One region of the Pseudoalteromonas sp. JC3 genome, then DNA from elsewhere that is predicted to be linked to it. Evidence: predicted binding sites of a transcription regulator. Region 1 holds the regulator's gene; each other region holds the start of a gene.
The links. The regulator sigma-54, encoded in region 1, starts transcription at its own class of promoters, with help from an activator protein. The targets are predictions, from matches to a motif close to GTTGGCACGNNNNTNGNNT.
Positions count from the first base shown of each region.

Region 2: the regulator sigma-54 is predicted to act here: its motif matches at 2,671-2,689, upstream of QSH61_RS06395 (LPP20 family lipoprotein).
Region 3: the regulator sigma-54 is predicted to act here: its motif matches at 3,561-3,579, upstream of QSH61_RS13095 (BON domain-containing protein).

Region 1 is NZ_CP127855.1:413,754-421,324, reverse strand. Features, by position in the region: gene QSH61_RS01765 (KpsF/GutQ family sugar-phosphate isomerase) at 1-747, shown strand, start outside; gene kdsC (3-deoxy-manno-octulosonate-8-phosphatase KdsC) at 747-1,298, shown strand; gene lptC (LPS export ABC transporter periplasmic protein LptC) at 1,295-1,849, shown strand; gene lptA (lipopolysaccharide transport periplasmic protein LptA) at 1,839-2,381, shown strand; gene lptB (LPS export ABC transporter ATP-binding protein) at 2,381-3,106, shown strand; gene QSH61_RS01740 (RNA polymerase factor sigma-54) at 3,153-4,652, shown strand; gene hpf (ribosome hibernation promoting factor) at 4,682-4,969, shown strand; gene ptsN (PTS IIA-like nitrogen regulatory protein PtsN) at 4,971-5,429, shown strand; gene rapZ (RNase adapter RapZ) at 5,422-6,288, shown strand; gene QSH61_RS01720 (HPr family phosphocarrier protein) at 6,289-6,558, shown strand; gene mgtE (magnesium transporter) at 6,908-7,571, shown strand, end outside.
Region 2 is NZ_CP127855.1:1,572,846-1,580,416, forward strand. Features, by position in the region: gene QSH61_RS06375 (FlgO family outer membrane protein) at 1-250, shown strand, start outside; gene QSH61_RS06380 (FlgO family outer membrane protein) at 261-902, shown strand; tRNA gene QSH61_RS06385 (tRNA-Arg) at 1,236-1,310, shown strand; gene QSH61_RS06390 (flagellar assembly protein T N-terminal domain-containing protein) at 1,419-2,615, opposite strand; gene QSH61_RS06395 (LPP20 family lipoprotein) at 2,820-3,296, shown strand; gene flgN (flagellar protein FlgN) at 3,371-3,799, opposite strand; gene flgM (flagellar biosynthesis anti-sigma factor FlgM) at 3,792-4,115, opposite strand; gene flgA (flagellar basal body P-ring formation chaperone FlgA) at 4,188-4,895, opposite strand; gene QSH61_RS06415 (chemotaxis protein CheV) at 5,036-5,968, shown strand; gene QSH61_RS06420 (CheR family methyltransferase) at 5,984-6,817, shown strand; gene flgB (flagellar basal body rod protein FlgB) at 7,098-7,508, shown strand; gene flgC (flagellar basal body rod protein FlgC) at 7,511-7,571, shown strand, end outside.
Region 3 is NZ_CP127855.1:3,044,407-3,051,977, reverse strand. Features, by position in the region: gene QSH61_RS13120 (response regulator) at 1-873, shown strand, start outside; gene QSH61_RS13115 (hypothetical protein) at 902-1,156, opposite strand; gene QSH61_RS13110 (hypothetical protein) at 1,140-1,577, opposite strand; gene QSH61_RS13105 (hypothetical protein) at 1,580-1,909, opposite strand; gene QSH61_RS13100 (outer membrane beta-barrel protein) at 2,323-2,898, opposite strand; gene QSH61_RS13095 (BON domain-containing protein) at 2,961-3,524, opposite strand; gene QSH61_RS13090 (mechanosensitive ion channel family protein) at 3,761-4,645, shown strand; gene QSH61_RS13085 (PA2169 family four-helix-bundle protein) at 4,811-5,257, shown strand; gene QSH61_RS13080 (DUF1328 domain-containing protein) at 5,268-5,435, shown strand; gene QSH61_RS13075 (hypothetical protein) at 5,476-5,667, shown strand; gene QSH61_RS13070 (methyl-accepting chemotaxis protein) at 5,944-7,512, shown strand.

The DNA.
Region 1 (7,571 bases):
CATCCAGGTGAAGCAAGTCACGGCGACTTAGGTATGATCACCAAAGATGATGTGGTACTGATGATCTCCAACTCAGGGGAAACCCAAGAGGTGATCTCAATCCTACCTGTAATTAAGCGCTTAGGGGCCCCCGTTATTTCCATGACAGGCAACCCAAGCTCTACGATGGCTCGTAATGCGACGGTTCACCTTTGTGTTAAAGTATCAAAAGAAGCCTGTCCATTAGGACTTGCACCCACGGCAAGCACCACAGCTACGCTAGTGATGGGTGATGCGCTCGCGGTTGCGCTACTTGAAGCCAGAGGCTTTACGGCTGATGATTTTGCACTTTCCCACCCTGGTGGTAGTTTGGGAAGACGTCTACTGCTAACCGTTGCTGATGTCATGCATCAAGGGGATGCAATCCCTATGGTCAATAGTCACTGCACAGTCAAAGAAGCTTTATTTGAAATGTCCGCAAAAAGTTTAGGTATGACGGCAATCGTAGATGAAAGCTCGCAATTGCAAGGTATTTTTACCGATGGTGACTTGCGCCGTATTATCGAACAAAAGGTCGATATTCACACCACCCCAATCACGCAAGTGATGACGGCTAAAAGTACGACGGCACGCGCCGATATGCTCGCAGCTGAGGTACTCAATATTATGGAAACCAAACGGATTAACGGCTTGATTGTGGTGAACGAAAACAACATTCCGGTTGGCGCCTTGAATACGCAAGATTTACTTAGAGCGGGGGTGCTGTAATGCAATTTGAAGATTTATATCAGACGATTTCAACTGAAGCTTGGGAAAAAGCAAAACAAATCAAATTATTAATTTGCGATATTGATGGCGTATTCTCAGATGGCCGTATATACCTTGGTAACAATGGTGAAGAACTGAAAGCATTTAATACCAAAGACGGGTTTGGTATTAAGGCCTTGATTGATAGTGGTATCGAAGTCGCCGTTATCACAGGTAGACATTCACAAATAGTTCAGCAACGCATGACTAGTTTAAATGTAACTTATATTTACCAAGGTCAAGAAAACAAGTTAGTGGCATATGATGAACTGAAGACTAAGCTCAATCTTAATGATGACGAAATTGCATATATTGGTGATGATGGCCCAGATCTACCCGTAATGGAACGAGTTGGTTTTGCCGTTGCCGTCAATGATGCACATCCTCTTGTTAAACATATCGCCCATTACACGACCTTGATGCCAGGTGGCTTTGGTGCCGTGAGAGAACTAACTGATCTTCTAATGCTCAGCCAAAATCACTTATTGACTTCCAAAGGATCAAGTACATGACCGTATTGCGTGTCATCTTACTCATTGTTTTCGCTTCTTTAATGGTATGGATGTGGTCGCCCATGTTTAATCCATCAGAGGCGGATCCAGCAAAAGAAGATGAACCGTTAGCTAAACCCGATTATGTTGCAACCACGCTTCAGCAAACGACCTATAGTGAAAATGGCTTATTAAACTATCAGGTAACTGCTGATAAGATGGAGTTGTATCAAGATCTTGGCTTTAGTCACTTTGAAAAGCCCATTTTCACCTTATATAACGGTGAACAGAATTGGCAAATAAGCGCATTAGAAGCAACCCTATACGAAAACAACACCTTGATATTAGAGGGCAATGTGTTGGCAAAGAATTTAACGCCTAACGCCATGATCACGGATATCAATGCCGATAATGTAAGAGTTGAAATTAAGCAAAAATTGATGAAGTCGGAACACCCTGTCGTTATCAACGGTCCTAGTCTTAGGATCACAGGTAAAGGACTGCATGCGGATCTACAAAAGCAAGTGATCGAACTCATCAACCACACAAAGACAATTTATTATGACCAGTAAAATCATTAACAAACTAGTTTTCATCGGCTTGCTTGCAAGTTCTACTCTAGCAATTGCTGCAGAACAAAATGAAGTCATTATTGATGCTGGCCGTCAGCAAGCTCAACTGCAAAGCAACATCGGTATTTTTGAACAGAATGTTGTTATTATTCATGGCAACAGAAAGATAAATGCCGATCGCCTAGAGGTCCACCGTCGCGCGGAACTTGGCATTAACAAGCAACTGCTTGTGGCAACTGGCAGCCCTGCCACTTTTAGCGAACGTCAACCCGATGGCAACTTGCTAGAAGCCAAAGCAAATGAAATCCGTTACGACGTAGCGAAGGGAACCCTAGTGATTTCTGGTGATGCTGAAATCAATCAAACTGGGCAAAAAATCAATGCTCAAGTCATCACCTATGACATTGAAAAGCAATTGATCAGCGCTGAGCGCTCAGACCAAGAAGACTCTCGAGTAAGAACCATCCTTGTTCCTGTTGATGACAAAAAAGACGCTAAAGAGAAAAAAGCGCAGGAAGAAGGTAACAATTAATGAGCGAGCTCAAAGCAACTGGTCTAGCAAAGAGTTATAAAGGTCGTCAGGTCGTCAAAAATGTTGGTTTAAGTGTTCAGGCTGGCAGTATTGTAGGCTTATTAGGACCAAATGGTGCAGGTAAAACCACTACGTTCTACATGATTGTAGGGTTAGTACCAAGCGACAAAGGCTATATTCAGATTGATGACGAAGATATCACTTTGTTACCGATGCACAGCCGTGCACGACTTGGTATTGGCTATCTACCGCAAGAGTCTTCAATCTTTAGAAAACTCACGGTCTATCAAAATTTGATGGCGATTTTAGAAACTCGAAAAGACTTATCTAAAGTTGAAAGAGAAGCTGAACTAAACGAGTTACTGGATGAGTTTAATATTCAACACATTCGCGACTCACAGGGCATGGCATTGTCGGGAGGCGAAAGAAGACGAGTCGAAATTGCTCGCGCTTTAGCCGCAAACCCTAAGTTTATCCTGTTAGATGAACCTTTTGCTGGTGTTGATCCTATTTCGGTGTTAGATATAAAGACAATCATAGAGCACCTAAAAAACCGTGGTATCGGTGTGCTTATCACCGATCATAACGTTAGAGAAACACTGGACGTATGTGAAAAGGCCTACATCGTTTCACATGGTGAGTTAATCGCTGCAGGCACGCCAGAACATGTTTTGGCAGATCAAACCGTAAGAGATGTCTACCTAGGCGAACAATTCAAGCTATAGTTAAGACGTAGTATTAATAACTGTTAAAAAGGATTGTTAGAGATACATGAGGCAATCATTACAGCTGCGCATGGGGCAGCAACTTACAATGACTCCGCAACTGCAACAAGCCATTCGCTTGCTGCAGCTTAGTACATTGGATCTGCAACAAGAAATACAAGAAGCATTAGACAGCAATCCATTGTTGGAAGTGGAAGAAGGTGATAATACTGACGGCGAAAACGCTGACCAACACAGCCAAGAAAAGAGCCGTGCTGACGACAATCAAGATTCAGCCGATGAAACGCAGGTTAGTGACTATGAGATAGACTCAGATACCGCCATGAGCAAAGACACTGTGAGCGATGACCTTGCCATGGATGTCACTTGGGACGAGTATATGAGTGCAGCGCCTGCTGCAAGCTCAGGTCCACTTCCCGATGACGATAATGTTTATCAAGGGGAAACCTCTGAATCTCTCCACGATTATCTCATGTGGCAACTCGAACTGACACCATTTAGTCCAACAGATAGAGCTATTGCGATTGCGATTATTGAAGCGGTCGACCTGTCAGGCATTCTAACACTGTCTTGCGAAGACATTTTAGAAAGCATTAATGACGAGAATAGCGAAGAGCCTATTGAGCTAGATGAAGTCGAAGCCGTACTCAAACGCATTCAGCTTTTTGACCCTGTCGGTATCGCAGCGCGTAGTTTACAAGAATGCTTATGCATTCAGCTCAACCAATTCGCCCCAGATACCCCATGGATTGCCGAAACAAAAATGATCCTGACAGAGCATATCGACTTGCTTGCCAGCCGTGACTATCGAACTTTGGCTAAGAAAACGCGCCTTAAAGAAGCCGATCTCAAAGAGGTCATGACGTTAATACATAGCCTTAACCCAAAGCCTGCGGCAAGCATTATTCATGAAGAGCCTGAATATGTGATCCCTGACGTATCGGTGAAAAAAGTAAAAGGTCGTTGGGTCGTAGAGCTAAATCCTGATGCTATGCCTAAAATAAGAGTAAATGACCATTACGCTGCGATGTCTAGAACGGCGAAATCCAGTACGGATAGTCAGTTTATTCGCTCACATTTACAAGAAGCAAAGTGGTTTATTAAAAGCTTAGAAAGCCGAAATGATACTTTATTAAAAGTTACCAATTGCATTGTGCAACAACAACAGGCATTCTTTGAACATGGCCCCGAAGCAATGCGCCCTATGGTGCTAAATGATGTTGCTGAAATGGTTGAGATGCATGAGTCCACAATTTCCCGTGTGACAACACAAAAATACATGCATACACCTCGGGGAATATTTGAGCTGAAGTATTTCTTCTCTAGCCATGTAAGTACGGAAAATGGAGGTGAGTGCTCTTCTACAGCAATTAGAGCACTTATCAAAAAGCTGATAGCTGCAGAGAATACCGCGAAGCCATTGAGTGACAGCAAAATTGCAGATATCTTAGCTGAGCAAGGAATTAAGGTAGCGAGACGTACGATTGCAAAATATCGTGAATCCCTAGCCATTCCACCGTCAAATCAGCGTAAAAGCTTGATATAAGACGTAAAACCCAAGAAGGAAAAATGCTTATGCAACTAAATCTAACTGGTCGCCATGTAGAAATTACTGACTCATTAAGAGACTATGTCACCAACAAGTTTGCGAAGCTAGAAAGGCACTTTGATCATATCAATAATGTGCATGTGATCCTTGATGTCGAGAAACTAGTACAAAAAGCAGAAGCAACATTACACGTAAACGGCGGCGAGCTATTTGCATCAACAGAGCATCAAGATATGTATGCCGCAATTGATGGCCTTATCGACAAGCTAGATCGTCAAGTTATTAAACACAAAGAGAAGCTCACTCGACACTAAGATGAAATTAAGTGAATTAGTGAACAAGGACTGCAGTAAAGCTGCGGTCCTTTTTAATAGCAAAAAACGTATTTTAGAATACATCAGCGAACTGGCTCATAGCCAAATTCCAAATACCAGTCAGCATGCTATCTTGGACGCCTTAATGGCGCGAGAGAAATTAGGCAGCACAGGGATCGGTAAAGGCATTGCCATTCCCCATGGTCGACTTGAAGGTTTGGATAAAATCCTTGCAATGGTGCTTGTCAGCGAGCAAGGGATCCAGTTTGAAGCCATAGATAAGCAGCCTGTCGATATTTTTGTCGCGTTCATCGTACCTGAAGGTGATAATCAACAACACCTGAAGACCTTAGCGGCGATTGCTGATACACTCAAAGACAAGTCTTTTTGCAAAATGCTTAGGCAAGCAAAAAGTGATGATGAGTTATATGCAGTGATCCAAGGTGAACTTGATGAGTGATGAAGAAAAAGGACTCGAGCTTATCATTATCAGTGGCCGCTCAGGCTCTGGTAAATCTGTAGCGCTTCGAGTATTGGAAGACTTAGGCTACTATTGTGTGGATAACATTCCAGTCAATTTGCTGCCGTCTTTAGTCCGCAGTGTTTCGGACAATTATAATAAAATTGCAGTCAGTATTGATGTTAGAAACTTACCTAAAGAACAGGACGAGTTTAATGACATTCTTGAATACTTACCAGGCTTTGCCAAACCTACCCTGTTTTATTTAGACAGTGACGATCAAACCCTGATAAAGCGCTTCTCAGAAACACGACGTTTGCACCCTCTTTCACTGCATAATCTTCCATTAGATGTTGCGATAAAGAAAGAACGGGAATTGTTAGACGTGCTGATCACTCGCGCCGATTTTCTCATTGATACTACAGGCCTGAGCGTTCATCAACTTGCAGAAGATATCCGCGAAAAAATCTTAGGTAAAAAAGACAAACAACTCATTATTACCTTTGAATCTTTCGGCTTTAAACACGGCATCCCAAAACAAGCGGATTACGTTTTTGATGCGCGCTTTTTACCCAACCCACATTGGGAGCCTGAGCTTAAGCCGCTAACTGGCTTAGATCAGCCAGTTAAAGACTATTTGTCGAGTCACAGCATCGTGCAAAAGTTTACTTGGCAGATCCAAACCTTCGTACAAACTTGGTTACCACACTTAGAGCGTAACAATCGCAGTTATCTAACGATCGCAATAGGATGTACAGGTGGGCAACATCGCTCGGTATACTTAGCGCAAACCATTGGTGAACGTTTTGCTAAAACCCATCCCAACGTCAAAATTCGTCACCGAGAGCAAGAGGGTTAAATGTTAGAAGATACGTTTTTAATCCAAAACAAACTCGGCCTGCACGCTCGAGCAGCGACGGTTCTTGCGCAATTAGCAACCCAATTTGATGCCGACGTGACCTTATATCAAGGAGACAAAAGTGCTGCTGCTGACAGCGTACTAGCGCTGTTGTTACTTGAAAGCAGCCAAGGGAAAGAAGTCCGAGTGGTTTGTGAAGGTCCTGATGCTCAGTATGCACTAGACGCCATTGGCGGACTGATAGAAAATAAGTTTAATGAATCCGAGTAATCGTCAGTAAAACAATAAGGCCTGATTCATTTACTCCCTGCTAATCTCCCCCTCCTCCGTAACCAAAGTGGTCTAATAAGTCTCTCATAATTAAGCGTAAACCTTGGTAGTTCCTAATAAACTGAGTTACACTGTAATACCAATTTAGGTTTCTTTCGTGCAATAAAGCTAGTTGCCGGAAAATCCTACTTTATCGTTGCGTACACCTTTAACGTGTATTAACGATAGCAACCCACCAGCAGAAACAACACGAATAAAATTCAAATTAAGAAATTGATTTCTGCGATAAAATAAATGAATAGGGTTAACTTAGTCACGTTAGCCACCATTAATATCAAAAAGGATGCCTATGCCTGAAGTATTTGAACAAGACTACACACTGGAACAACTCCAAAAGGTAACTAACGCCTTAAACAGTGGTCAGTTTGTTCAAGTTAGGCGTATGCTCGCAGAAACAGCACCTTGTGACACTGCACTGCTTTTAGAATCATCCCCTCATAAAGTTCGCTCTATGCTGTGGCAGCTTGTTGACCCAGATATCCAAGGGGATGTCTTAGAGGAACTGTCAGAGGACGTAAGACTTGGGATCATCGCCCAGATGGAGCCGGAGCTAATTGCCGCCGCTACAGAAGACATGGACGACGATGACCTTGGTGATGTCCTAAGAAGCCTGCCTGATACCGTCTACCAAGACGTTATCGGTGCGATGGATAGCCAAGATAGAGAACGTGCGACACAAGCTTTGTCCTACAAGGAACACTCTGCCGGTGCGCTAATGAGCACCGACACGGTCACTATTCGACCCGATGTTACCTTAGAAGTTGTATTTAGATATCTACGCCTTAAAGGCGAATTGCCAGACGGCACAGATGAGCTATATGTTGTCGATAAAGACAACTGTTTCTTGGGTGCCTTACCAGTCAATACCTTATTAACTAAGTCTCCTGACAGTATGGTTCGAGATTTGATGGATGAAGATAAGGAAACGATCCCTATCTCCATGGATGAGTCTG
Region 2 (7,571 bases), 1.2 Mb from region 1:
GGTGACACCTGAAGGCGATTTCATTTTTAGCCGTGACTTTTTAGAGCTATCTGACGACCATCCTTTTTTGTATGTGCTAGGTGGTACTTTGGTGAATCATCAGGGCGGGGTTATGGTTAATGCCAGAGTGGTTGGGCTTAGAAGTAAAAGTGTCGTGGGTTCTGCTCAAGGCTTTTTACCGCAAAACGTAGTTAACGCCCTACAAGATGGTGCGGCATACGATGGCATTCGTATAGAGCGTGCGAACTAATTCGGAGGCGATGATGAAAAATGTAGTGCTATTCGCGACGACACTTGCATTACTCGGTGGCTGCGAAATGACAAAACAAACGGCTTCCGAACCTACAGAAACGCAGCAATCCGACATGGAAATATTGTATGCCATGATGGAAGAGCAAGAGCGTAATGAAGATTCACAAGCCGCGGTATTGCAAGATATTGGCTTCGTTAGCTATCGTCATCGCAAAGAAATTGCTAACTACGCCAATCAAATTGCGTTGGAACTGTCAGATACTGTATTAGGGCAAAAGCCTGAGTCGATAGCGGTAGCCAGTTTTGTGAACTTTAATGAATCATTAAGGGATTCAAACCAGCTAGGAAACCAATTGGCTGAGTCCTTAATGCATCAAATGCAAAAGCTGGGTTATCAAGCGTTAGACTTTAAAGCATTGGGGAAAATTGAAGTGACATCCAGTGGCGACTTGACTTTTTCGCGTAACGCAAGCCGCTTGAAAAACACGCAATCTCCCAGCCATTTGCTCACAGGCACTATGGTTTACCGTCCACGAGGCGTGGAGGTAAATGCAAGATTGTTAGAGTTTAACACCAACTTAGTGATAGCAAGCACGGTGGTGACCATCCCGTATTTTATCCTTGATGATCAGGCAACCGCTGCAAGGTAGTACTTCAAATAGCGGTTTTTAGAAGAAAATACCGTTTAGGTTTTATTAAACGAAGAACTATCCTACTTCTTATTCACACCTCAAGTGAAGTAACTGATAGCGCAGTAGTGGGTCTTAACTGCTGCGTATTCACCTACTGAACCAGCTCATTTATTACCGCGAATAAATTGACTATTAATCTTTAAAAGTTCATTAAGATCAGTATACTAAAGTGAAGTCACTGAGATGCAGTACAACAGAGAATCGACAACTCCAGACTTTCATGGGTATTAAGTAATGCAGATCCCGCTAGTGAAGGTCAAAAAAAGCGATCGTTATCTGACTTTAGAGATTGTCCCCATAGTTTAATGGATAAAACAAGGCCCTCCTAAGGCTTAGATGTAGGTTCGATTCCTACTGGGGACGCCATTGGTATCACTTTTGCGTGGAATTACCAAAGTAAATGGGCGGCGGAAGCATGATGTAGAGTGTGTAAAGTCGTCGAAAATCTTGTCTGCGTCATAGGTAGTCTTAACCTTACAGTTCAAACTCATTTTCATTTTCTATTTGAATTTCAACCAAATCATTAATTTGCACATTGTGAAGTGGGCGATTACTGATATTTACCGCAATGGCGTTTTGCGCATTCACCTGGATCACTTGCAGTTTATTAATGGTTTTAATTTGATGCATAAATATTTTACCATCGACATTAGTCAGCGGATTACTATGCGCTACGTTAAGGATCTGGCCATTCTCTAAGCCATGCATGCGGCCCAAATTAATAACGACTTGTTCATCATCGATATGTAGGATTTTGCCGTTGGTTGGTAAGCAGGCCACCGCTGCGTTTAAATCAGTTGCGATTTGTGTCAGCGTGGTTTGGATCTCATCAGCATAATCTGTCTGCCAAAAGCGCTCACTGTACACATCAATTAATTTGGTCTTCTTAAACGGCCACACGCCTTGAGTGGCATATTGCTTTTGCCACACCCTTTCATGAGAAAGTGCATCAAACAGCGCAAAGTCTACCTTGAAGCTTCTTAAATATTTATCACTTTGCCAAAATGCGAAGTCGCTATTAAGTTTATCGACACCTGCAATATCAGTAATTTGACTCAGTAATACAAATTGGCTGTTCGTATTTGCCGTAATGGTCTCGATTAGCTGTTCATTATAATCAAACCGCTGGCTGAAAAAGCGGTTAACGTCTATGGTCTGTGCGAAATAGGGAACAGGTTCTAAGCTCAACTTTTGTTCAGACATTGTCTGGTATAGGCGCTCGCTCACCGCTTTATTTATGTCAAAAATTTGACCTAGTGTTGCTTGGTGTTTATTTTTTAACTGACTTTGTGTGACTGCAACCTGTTTGTCGTAAGCACTAGTAGGGCACTGAGCACTCTGTGGGGTAATATCGATATGTAATGTCACCTGCCATGAGTCACCAACTTTTGCTTCAGCAATTACGTTGGCACTTTGGATTTCAGCATTTGAGCGGATCTTAAGTTGATCTTGGGTGAGCACACCATCGGTGACGGTTTGCACACTACTCACCGAAGCGCCAGAAAACAGCAAAGCTTGTGTGATGGCGTCATTTACCGCCTTTCTTTTGGCTTTTTGATGGTCGCCATTTTTAACGTCAGCCATGCCGGTAACTTCAAACCATTCAGCATAAGCTGGATGAACCAAGGTGATACACAACAGTGATAGACTGGTCGCGAATTGCTTTTTCATGTTTAAATGCCCAGATCAAAAACTACTCTTCAACTCAGCAATACCTGTGCCAAATTTTGGCAAGGTTCGTGCATAATCACACATTATGAAAGTTAATTTTATTTCTTGCCAATACTCAATGAAACCACAACAACCCTTGCGAGACCAAGATGTTGGGGAAGTGCTTAATTTTGATTGGTATATATTGTAGCGGAGTGGGGTGAAATGCGTATCACTAATTCTATCAGTTCAGTTGTTATGGTTTGTTCGCTAGCAGGGCTCAGCGGCTGTTCAAGCCTCGTTGATAAGCATATTGAGTATGAAACAGTGCAACCGGAAACTTTTCCTGTTTTACGGGCTGTGGGGTACGCTCCTTTGAGTGCTCAGCCGGGTAAAACTGCGGGTGAGAAGCAGCTAATGGCCATTAAAGTGTCAAAATTAGAAGCCTATCGTGAATTGGCTGAGCAACTGTATGGCCAGAATTTGACATCCACTATTACGGTAAAAGGAGCGGTTGCGCAAAACGACGGTCTTAAGAGCCAAGTAAATGGACTTGTTCGTGGGGCTAAGGTGCTGAAAAGTTACGCAGTTGGTGATACTTACGCGACGGAGTTAGAGCTTGATATGAAACGCGTTTATGATTTGTATATTACTCAAGTCAAGCCGCAGAAAATTAAGAAGATATCTTATAGCTTTAAGTAAGCACTCATCACATATCGCTTACTTAATGCGCTTCACTTCGATTGTTCTTCAATACTAAAATACGACAGGCGTGGCTACGCCTTTAGGTTACGTACCAATTCACTGTCGCTACTTTTCACGCTGCCATCTTGACCATATGTAATCGAAGTTGGTGCGCCAATTAAGATCCCTTTTAGTTCACGTGTGCTTACATTAGCCTGATGAGCCGTTTTAGCATTGATTTCATTTTTGGTTTGGCACTCACTGAGTAGTGCTCGCACTTTAGCAACGAGCGGGGCTACTTCACTGCTTTCAAAGACGTGAGACTCAGTTTTTGACAATTCATTGTCGAGCTTTTGCAGTTTTGAAATGAGAGTTAGCTTTTCACGAGCGATTTCTTTTAAGTTGTCGCCACGCCGAGACGCGAGCTCGTCAAGCTCACGAGCCAGAAGCTGGGTCATCGCTTCTAGCGTCGAGATTTGTTCTGAAAGTTTGTGGTGGCAGAGCCGAACCAAATCATCCATATATTTCGAACTCAAATGCAGCTATGTTTTTGGCTAGTTTTTCCGCGTCAACTTGATACTTGCCTTCTGCAATCGCTTTTTTCAGTTCTTCGACTTTCTTGTCGTCAAAGCCTGATGACTGCTGCGCTTTTTCGTTGACCGTTTTCAGCTGTTGCGCTTGTGGAGTCAGGCTCACTGAATCCGCAGCTGCTTTCGGTGTAGCTGGTGATTTAACTGACGCACTATTAGCATCATTTCTTTGCAATTCAGCCTTCTGTTGCTTAACATTATTAGCAACGGATGTAGACTGATTCTGACCGTTAACTTGATTAACCATGATTGTAGACCCAATAAAATTATACTCTCAGCCTTGTTATCGGCGTTTAATAGTATTACTTTAGCAAATTTTTTATAAATTCACCTCTACTGTTTCCACTTCTATTACTCTAGCACGTAAGGTTTTGCCAGAGCGAGCGTTTTTAATATTAATAAGTTCACCACGGTTGCCATCTTGCTGCGCTTCTCCTTGAGTTTTGATCACAAGCCCACCTGATTTAGCAATAATCGTCACCGTATCGCCTTTGCAGACCATACAAATATGAGCCTGAGTAAAGGCTTGACCTTCTCTGATATTACGTTTGCTTCTACTGCCTATTAGTATCGACTTATCTTCTATATAGGAAACCCTACGAAAACGTTTCGGCTGATACTCTATTTTCACATCGTCATCCTGAATAACACGGCCTTTTTCTAACATGGTCGCGCTAACTAAAATAGGGAAGAGGTGATCGATACGCACGTGGACGTATTGAGTCCAGCTGAGGGTATCGTTGCATCTAATTTGTACTGTCACTTGAGTGTCAAAAGGCGGAGTCATTGCTGTACTATATTGCAACGGCGATTGACAATCCCTTGCTGGAATTCTTGAATCAAGTGGTATAGCAGTTAGTGATAGCTGGCTGTCGGGATCTTGCTCTACATTTGGTTCAACAAATTCTATTGCGCTTTGTTCTAAAGTTTTGTTGTCATATTGCTGACAATAACCATAGTCAACGCCTATAAAATAAGCGAACAAACAAAAAAACTGAATGTAATGGGTTTTTTTTAACAAACTCATGATGTTTCGACTATGCTTATGGGGTGAAACAAGGTATAAAGATTCTGCTTTAATAACTGCACCTAATCAAGGGTGGTAAACCATATCAGAGTCGAAGCAAAGATCGTTCCGATTAGCGGTTTATACAGTAGGAGATTGAAATGGCAGGTATTTTAGACTCGGTTAACCAACGTACACAGCTGGTTGGACAAAACCGTCTCGAGCTATTACTTTTTCGACTTCAAGGTCGACAGCGCTTCGGCATTAACGTTTTCAAAGTCCGAGAAGTGCTTCAATGTCCAGCATTGACAAGCATGCCCAAGTCAAACCCTTTGATTCGAGGGGTTGCTCATATTCGAGGCCAAACAATATCCGTAATTGACATGTCACTTGCGGTTGGTGGGCCTCCTATTCAAGATATTCGCAATTGTTTTATTGTAATTGCGGAATACAACCGTTCAGTTCAAGGCTTTTTAGTCAGTGCGGTAGAACGCATTGTGAATATGAACTGGGAAAAAATAATGCCCCCGCCATCTGGGGCAGGCCGTTATTCCTATTTGACAGCGGTTACAGAAATTGAAAACGAGCTAGTTGAAATATTAGACGTAGAAAAGATCCTCAATGAAATTTGCCCGATCAACACGGAAGTCAGTGCTGACATTGTCTCTGACGGTGAAATGCAAAAAGATTTAGGCGAACGTATTGTCTTTATCGCCGATGACTCCGCGGTTGCTCGTAATCAGGTCAAACGTGCTTTAGAGCCATTAGGTGTTCAGACTGAGCTGGCAAAGAATGGTAAAGAAGCACTTATCAGGCTTCGTGAAATTGCCGAAATGGACTGTCAAAATAATGTCACCGAGCGAGTTGGGCTATTGATTTCTGACGTTGAAATGCCAGAAATGGATGGTTATACGCTAACGGCTGAAATAAAAGCTGATCCAAAATTAGCGCCATTGCATGTGATACTCCATACTTCACTGAGTGGTGTATTTAATCAGGCCATGATTGAGAAGGTTGGCGCTGATGATTTTATTGCTAAGTTTAACCCAGATGAATTAGCTTCAGCGGTTAAAAAATGGGTTCATTGTGATTAAAGCTGGTGGTAGCACTTGGAAAATAAGCATTTAGAGCAAAAAGAGTACGACCAATTTAGAACCTTTTTGGAGCAACAGTGCGGTATTGTACTGGGTGACAATAAATTGTACTTGGTCAAAAGCCGACTCGCTCCTCTGATGGCTCGCTTTGGTGTGGAAACACTATCGTCTTTAGTAGCTAAAACACTCAGTCCCCATGAGCGGCAATTGCGTGCCGCTGTGGTGGATGCGATGACAACGAATGAAACACTTTGGTTTAGGGATACTTATCCGTTCGAGCTAATTAAATCGAAAATCTTACCAGAGTTTAAAGACTTGAGACGTCCAGTTAAGATTTGGTCGGCGGCAAGTTCATCAGGACAAGAGCCATATTCAATTGCGATGTCTGCGAGTGAATATGTGAGTAAAAGCCCAGGCGCGCTGAAAATGGGTGTTCAGATCGTTGGTACAGACATTTCTAACACGATGCTTGATATGTGTAAGAATGCTGAATATGACGCGTTGGCGTTGGCGAGAGGGTTGTCGCCTGAGCGCAGAAAGAAGTTTTTTATGGATAGCGGTAATGGAATGGCTAAGGTAGTTGAACCTATCCGTAAAATGGTCAGCTTTAGGCATTTGAACTTGCTAGATTCTTACGCGTTGATGGGTAAGTTTGATGTTATTTTCTGCCGTAACGTCCTGATCTATTTTTCACCTGAAGTGAAAGCCAAAATCATTTCGCAATTTGCTCAGTCGTTAAACCCGAATGGCTATTTGTTTTTAGGGGCGTCGGAATCGATGGCGGGGTTGAGTGACGACTTTAATATGATCCGTTGTAATCCTGGGATTATCTATCAGAAAAAGACTTAATACTCACATATAGCGGCAGGGATAGTCGCTATAGCTAGTATTTGCAATTTGTAACGTAATTCTAATAACTATCTCCTACCTTTTAGCCTCAAATTGCTTCAGCCAAGTTGTCAATTATTCGAATATTTGCTCTTATTTACGTTACCGACTCAACACTGATTCAAGTTTAATTATTCCAAAAATATAGTTTAATTGTATGAAATTTAAGGGATAAATTTAACCTTAAAACTGGCCTAAAGATTGCTTTGTCATACCTGAGTCAATTTTTTGGAGTCAGATAATGGCAATTAGTTTCGATAAAGCGTTGGGTATACATCAGCATACTATGCTGCTTCGCTCACAACGCGCTGAAATTCTAGCAAGCAATATCGCAAACGCAGACACTCCAGGATACAAAGCTAAAGATATCGACTTTGCTAGTGCTTTGAAAGCGGCAAAGACAATGCAAAGAAGCGGCAATGATATGGTTAGAACAGATGCAAAACACCTCAGTGGTGGTACTAAAATGAGTAACTCATCTGAACTATATCGTTCGCCAAATCAAGCAGATACAGGTGATGGTAACTCAGTAGATATACAAGTGGAACGAAATTTGTATGTACAGAATGCATTAGAGTACCAAGCCAGTTTGCAATTTCTTGGTGGTAAGTTCAGTGGCCTTAAGAAGGCACTCGGCGGACAAGGGGCATAATTATGAGTTTATATAACGTTTTCGATATTGCGGGTTCAGGGATGAGTGCACAGAATGTGCGAC
Region 3 (7,571 bases), 1.7 Mb from region 1:
GAGGGGAGTGAATTTGGCTTTAGTATTGACCTTGATACTATCGATGAAATGACTCTGGCGCCATTAATGCTTGATAAGACCCACAACGCGGCTAATAACTCGCTTCCATCTGATTTGAAAGGGCATATCCTTATCGTTGAAGATATCAGTGAGATCCAAATGTTAATGCGTACCTTGATTGGTCAAACTGGCGCAACCGCTGAAATTGCGGGTGATGGTATTGAAGCGCTTGCGATGCTAAAGGATAACCCTGATAAGTATGACTTAGTCTTTATGGACTTGCATATGCCTAGAATGGATGGCCGAGACACGATTGTTGCACTCAGAGAGCGTGGTATTGACTTACCTGTTGTCGCACTGACAGCAGCAGCTCAAAAAGGCACAAAAGAGGAGTTAATGGCATTAGGCTTTAGCGATATGATGAGCAAACCTGTTAATGTCTCTGAGTTAGGAGAATGTTTAACACACTACTTGAGCGGGGTGTTGGTAGCTTCTAGCAATGACGTAGAGCAAGCTAGCGGCACATTGCAGTTTTTAGTGGTAGAAGACGACGCAGATACACGCAATCTGCTTAAGCTGTTACTTAATTCACTGCAAGTGAATGTGGTTACGGCAGAGTGCGCGCAAACTTGTTGGCAGCATTTTGTTGGTTCTGAGCGCTTTGACACGATTTTACTGGATATAGGTCTGCCCGATAAGTCCGGGCTTACGCTTGCTCGAGAAATTAAAGCACAAGATCCTAATCAGCATATTGTGATTGCTAGTGGTTTTGATCCAGAGCCGGAAAAGTTGGCTGAGTCGCAAGTGGATGAAGTGTTATTAAAGCCAATTACACTTGTGGATTTGAAAGAAATTAAAGAAAAGCTAGTTTAGATAGAGAGCCAAAGAATAGCTCAAGGAGTTAAATGATACCTTGAGCTATTCTTTGTAAAAGTACGATTTTTCTTAGTGCGCCAAACTTGCCATATTTAGCGCTGAGTGCGCCAAACATAAACATGAAGCCCAACCCTTGAGGAGAGCTAATCGCGCCGGTGAATACCTTCTTGGCTTTCACTTGGGTAAGTTGATTAAAATGTTTAGCGGTAATGAGCTTTTTCTTCTCAATCACCACTTCTTGGTGCAACTTATCAGTGATGAATTCAGCGAGCTTCGTCATTGCTAGCCTCCTGCTTCGCAACTGGGGTATAAAACCCAGACGTCAGGTCGTTAATACTATTATTAAAGAGCTTCAGCCCTGTTATGATTAGGTAATAAATCATCGCGATATTGATAGTCAGTACGATACCCGCCGAAACAAACCAACTTAGTCCCGCGTAGGTTAACGCGTAAGCAAATAACACATGCAAGCTTCCCCACACCATTGCTGTCAAGATTAGAGAAAATAGAATTAACCCGAGCGCAATACATAAGGTTTTTAGATTAGCTCTAAACTTAGCACCTAATAGGTTTAGTTGTGCTTCTGCGATTTGCTGATAGCTGTTGAATAATAGAGACACAGAATCTTTAAGCTCAGCGAGCGCTGGAGTGCGCTCGTGAGCTGCTGCTTGACGGTCTCTTATTTGAGCTTGGTCTTGCATGATTACTTATTCCTTAACAGCATAGTTGCTAACATACCAAGTGAGAATGCGATACCAGCCGTTTTTACTGGGTTTTCCGTTGCATACTTTTTCACACCTGATGTATTCCACGCACGTTCCCACTCCTTGCGCTTGGCACCAATCGCTTCACTCGAATTATGGCTTTTTTCACGTAGTGAGGTTTCAGTACGAGATGCCGAAGCGTGCAGTGAATCTACTGATGCATGCAATGTATCTGCAATTTGATCCGTAACAGGATGGCTAGAGTCTTGGCCATTTGGCTGTGGTTTAGCTGTATTGCTTGTCTGTGTTTGGTTTGCTTGATTACTCATAAACTACTCCTTATTCGTTTAGTTCACTATATAGGTTGCAAACCCTTTGCCAACTTGAAAGCTGTTTAAATTCATAAGGTTAATGTTTTCCGGTATCGTTTGTCGGTAGATGCGAAATGAAGGGTGTAAATGTTACATAGCAGAACCTACAGGGTGTAGAGTTTGAAAAATTGACAGATTTCATTTCTTGCACTGAATGGCAACTATTACATCTAGAGGTTGTTTACCTTTAAATTCTGTTTCCTGAAAATAAGAAATAGCGAGAAAGTACTTACATTATTCAATATGGAGGCCGTACACTGAAAACAAAAAAAGCGCTACCAAGTGGTAGCGCCAAAACCAGACTCTTGTGGAAGAGCCAGGACTGAGTCAAAGGGGAAATAATTGGGAGGCTATAGAGCCAAAATTACTGCTTAAAACTGATATTCGATAGAGACGGCAGCTACGTCCATATCAGGGTCGATATTGTCTTCAAGTTCATAGCGAGTGTATTCTAACCGCATGTTAACGTTTTCATTGAGGTGAAACTCAACACCGGCACCATAGAGCCAGTCGCCACCCTCAAGGCTAGATGAAACTCGACCTACAGCTGGAATATCCGCGTAGATATCAGCATCCCACTCAAGCCAACCACCTTTAGCATACACTGAGAAATGTTCGTTTAGTGGAGCTGAAATACGTGTAGATAAAGAAATACCGTCTATTTCAGCAGAGTTGTCAATGTCACTTGCTTCGTCGAAGTTCTCATAGGCAAGTTCAAAACTCCAATATGGATTAATTTTTGTACCCACATACGCTTTTAGCATAGAAGAGTCGTCGTCGAATGAAGTGTCATTCTCACGATCTTCCCATTGGAAAGAGTATTGGCCATAACCGATACCTGTGTAAATTTTATAATCATCTAGTCCAAAATCAGACTCCGCGTGAGCGGCTGTGGATGCAAGACCTAGAGAGGCAAGTAGCGCAGCAGCAATTGTTAATTGTTTCATCTTTACTCCTTAAATCAATATAAGTATGGGAGGGGGAAAGCCCCCCTCAAATCAAAATTGGCTTATGATTTTGTGGTAACGCGAAGGTTATCTTTTACATCTCTAACGTCATTGGCGTTTTTCGCGATTTGCACAGCAAGTTTGCGCTCTGCTTCGCTACCTACATGACCGTTTAATGTTACGACTAAACCTTCCACATCAACATCGATGTCAGTACCATCTACATCTGTGTCGAACAGATAGCGAGACTTAATTACTGTTGCGATTTTTGCGTCAGTAAAACCGCTATCGCTTTCGTAATTGCGCTCTTTTTTGCGCTCATCTGACATATCTACGATAGTCAGGTCGTTTTTCACTTCTTTTACGCCATCGATACCTAGTACCAGTTCTTCAGCCAGCTTTTTATCTACTGAGTGTTCAACTTTACCGGTTAGCACTACAACGCCGTTCTTTACATCAGTGTTAATGTCAAAGTTGTTCAGTTCACCGTTGAAAAGCAGTGTTGCTTCTGCTTTACCGTCTATCCAAGCGTCACTCGCTTCTTTTTCCCAAGAGTTATCAGCAGCAAATGCTGAAGCAGTAGTAAGTGAAGATACTAGTACAGTTGCAATTAATGTCTTTTTCATAATTAAACTCCTTTAATTTCGTAGTCGAATTATCTGTTGCAGCTGTTGTGCCAACCTTTAAATTATTGATAATTATGTGATTTATTTTTATGGAGTAAGTTTTAAGGAAGAATTTACCGAGAAGATGTGTAAATTAGTTTGTAATAATTACCTTTTCCATGAACGGCTAATTAATATAACTAGGAATGATTACTGCATTCTAGATTTGTCGAGTACTTAAATAGGAATATTTGATTATGAATTTAGAAAAATTCTGGGCGTTAATTAATGATAAGTTAATCTCTTGGCTTGAATCCGGTGTGCAGTTACTACCGAATATGATCCTAGCCTTAATGATACTCATATTCTTCACAGTTTTGGCTAAAATATCTTCAATTTGGTTTTCAAAGGCAATTAAAAAAGCAATAAAGACAGAACAAGTGGCTTCACTTATTAGTTCCATATTTAAAGTCTCTATTATTGCCATTGGGATTTTCTTCGCTTTAGATATAGTAAAACTATCAGGTGCTGTAATGTCATTGTTGGCTGGGGCGGGGATCATTGGCCTTGCTATTGGCTTTGCATTCCAAGACATGACCGAGAACCTCATCGCTGGATTTGTGATGGGGGTCAGAAAACCTTTTATGGTCGGTGACATTATAAGAACCAAGGATTGCTTTGGCACGGTAAGCAAAATCAATTTGAGAAACACCTTAGTAGAAAACTTTTATGGCCAGCTGTCTTATATCCCCAACAAAATTCTCTTTAAGAATGAGTTACAAAACTACACTAAGCTTGGCAAGCGAAGAATAGAAGTACCAGTTGGTATCTCGTATGCGGACGACCCAGAGCAAGCCCGAGAGGTGATTGTTGAGGCAATTAACAAGCTTGATTTCGTAGTAAGCCAAAAAGAAACAGATGTCTATGCAGAGTCTTTTGGTGACAGCTCTATTAATCTATTAGTGTGGTTTTGGATAGATTACCCAGCAGATCCGGGCTTTATGGTGGTCAGGCACAAAGCAATTTGCACCATTAACCGTGTATTAGCTGATAACGATATCTTAATTCCTTTCCCAATTAGGACTATGGATTTCAATGCTAAAGGGAGCACAACCTTAAGTACGCAATTATCACAGGAATAATTTACATCTAGTTTGTAATATTTTCACCGGTCTGAAGGTGCTTAGATTAAAAAGCCTTATATAATAAAGGTTTATGATTTGGCATTTAATCTGCATTAGTGAAAGGGACAGAAAATAATATTTGCAAAATGCACTTATTAAATATCGCAACGAAAGGAGTTATTTATGGCAGATTCAAATTACGACATGGGGCCGGTAAAAGAGCTCATCAAAGTATTAAATGGTGGTGTTGATTTTTACACTGAAGCTAAAAAGAAGCTAGATAATATCGAATTAAACCGCGTATTTGACCAAATGATTGTAGATAAAGCGCAAGCAATCTCGGATCTACAACCATTTGTTCTTATTGACGAAGGTGAAATTGAGACAGATTCAGCGCTTAGCATCGACATTCGTGAATCGTACACCAAGTTGGTTGGTATGGTGAGCACCGACAAAGAGCACACCTATATTTCTCAGCTAGAAGAAGTGGAAGACAAAGTGTTAAGCAAGCTTGATAAAGCATTAAGCAAAGATCTTCCACCTAAATGCAAGAGTGTATTACTGCAAATTCAAACCAGAATGCAAGCTTGTCACGATCAAATGAAGCAGTTGCAAGAGCTAACTGCCTAAGGAGAATGTTATGTTGAGTTGGGCTGTAATGTTTTTATTCCTAGCACTTGTCGCAGCCGTGCTAGGTTTCACTGGAATCGCTGGCGCTGCGGCAGGTATGGCGAAAATTCTATTCTTTGTGTTTATCGCCTTTATGATTATTTCGTTTATTTTTGGCAAAGCACGAGCTCCCAGGTAAAAGGGAATTAACGTACAAAAACGGTTTTAGGAGATAGATTATGAAATCAGCAATTACATTAGCAAAAGCATTTGGTTTTGTTTCAATTTTAGCACTTTTTGGTTGTAGCGAAGGTCCGGCGGAAGATGCTGGTGAGCGTTTCGATGAAACAGTTCAGGAAGTAGAAAATAGTGTGGAAGACGCGTGTGAAGATGTAAAAGAGAACATGAACGCTGAAAACGAAGAGTGTTAAGCGAAAGTGATTTCGACGTGGAATAAAAGAGGAGAAGCCGATAAAAGCTTCTCCTCTTTTTTTTGTAATAGGTTTAAAAATCAAACCTATACAGTTAAGAGACACAGTTACGAAGTATGATGCATATCAATAATGCGCTGCTTAATTTGCAATTATTATTGTAATCTATGAACTTTGAGTAATACTTTATTTCTATGTTTACTCAATAAAAATCAGACTATGCTAAATAGGGTTTCAGTTAAAAGCAGATTGTTGTCGCTTTCGGGCATACCTGCTGTGTTTTTTATTCTCGCTACTATCTTTACAATTGGAACATTATCAAATCTTATCAATTACATTGACCGTATTTATGACGACAGAGTTGTACCGCTGAGGCAAATAAAAGTCGTGTCAGACAACTATGCGGTGGTTATTGTAGATACTTTTCACAAGTTACGAGGCCATCAATTATCCAACAGTGCCGCGTTAAAGCAAATCGAAGAAGCTAAAAATATCGCTGAAAAAGAATGGAATAGCTATTTGTCCACGGACCTTACGAGCGAAGAGCGAAGCTTAGTAAAGCAAGTTGAAAAAGCAGAGATAAGTGTCAAGCAACTGCTGTCTAATTATATTAACCGAGTTAACGCAAATACTTTTGAAGAAATTCCTTATGATAAATTTGTACGCGATCTCTATGCCGCCTTTGACCCCTTAAGTGAAAGCTACAATGCACTAATTGAGTTACAACTTGCAGAGGCAAGTGCACTAAGAGATGTTGGCCGCTCAGAAGCCAGTGCGACAAAAACGGCGATGATTATCTCTTCCGTTACTATTGTGATCGTAATGGTGATGATTGGTATGTTGATATTTAGGTCAATTAACGAACCACTCAGTCGTTTGCGTATGCGTATTGGTAACATTGCAAGAGATGCTGATTTAACCCAACGTGTAGTGGTTGAGGGGCAGGACGAGCTGAGTGAGATAGGAAACGACTTCAATACTATGGTGTCGAGCTTACATGAGTTAGTTACCAACCTAGTTACGATGGTGAATAGTCTGTCCTCAACATCCAACGAGCTAAATGGAATTAGTCAGTCAATTGCGGGCACTTCACAAGAACAAGAGCAGCAAACGGTAATGATCGCAACCGCAGCGACAGAAATGAGTAGTGCAATTCAGGAGGTTGCACATAATGCAATGAATACCGCAAACAAAGCAGAGATGTCGGGTCAGCTTGCAAAGCAGGGGATGGATGTTATTTCGCAAAATATTCAGGCCATCGAGCGTCTTGCCAGTGAGGTGGGAGATAACGCGCAGTTAATTAAAGCGTTGAACGACCAGTCGAATGAAATCAACCAAGTCGTGCTAATGATCCAAGGTGTGGCTGAACAAACAAATCTTTTGGCATTAAACGCTGCAATAGAAGCGGCGAGAGCTGGGGAATCAGGTCGAGGCTTCGCGGTTGTTGCTGATGAAGTTAGGCAATTGGCACACAACACGCAAAAAGCTACGGAATCGATCCGAGATATGATCAGTAAGTTACAGGGCATGGCACAAAATGCCGTGTCGTCAATGGAGAATGCACAGTCGAGTGCAGCTGCAGGAGTTGATAGGGCCAATGAGTCAGCTCAAATCATGACTGATATAGACAAGGCGGTGGATGAAATCGTCGGTATGAATATTCAGGTTTCAACGGCAACGGAAGAACAAACAACGGTGGTTGCGGAAATCAGCGAAAATATTAATGATTTCAGTAGCAGTATTTCTGAAATTACTCGAAGTGCGCAGAGTAATGCAGATGTGAGTAATGACTTAGAGGCGTTAGCTGAGCAGTTAAACGGTCAAGTGTCGGTATTTAAGGTTTAATGGCAACTCGACTTAGTACTTAATTTGGGAGGTTCGGCTCTTGGGATTGAAAACACAGT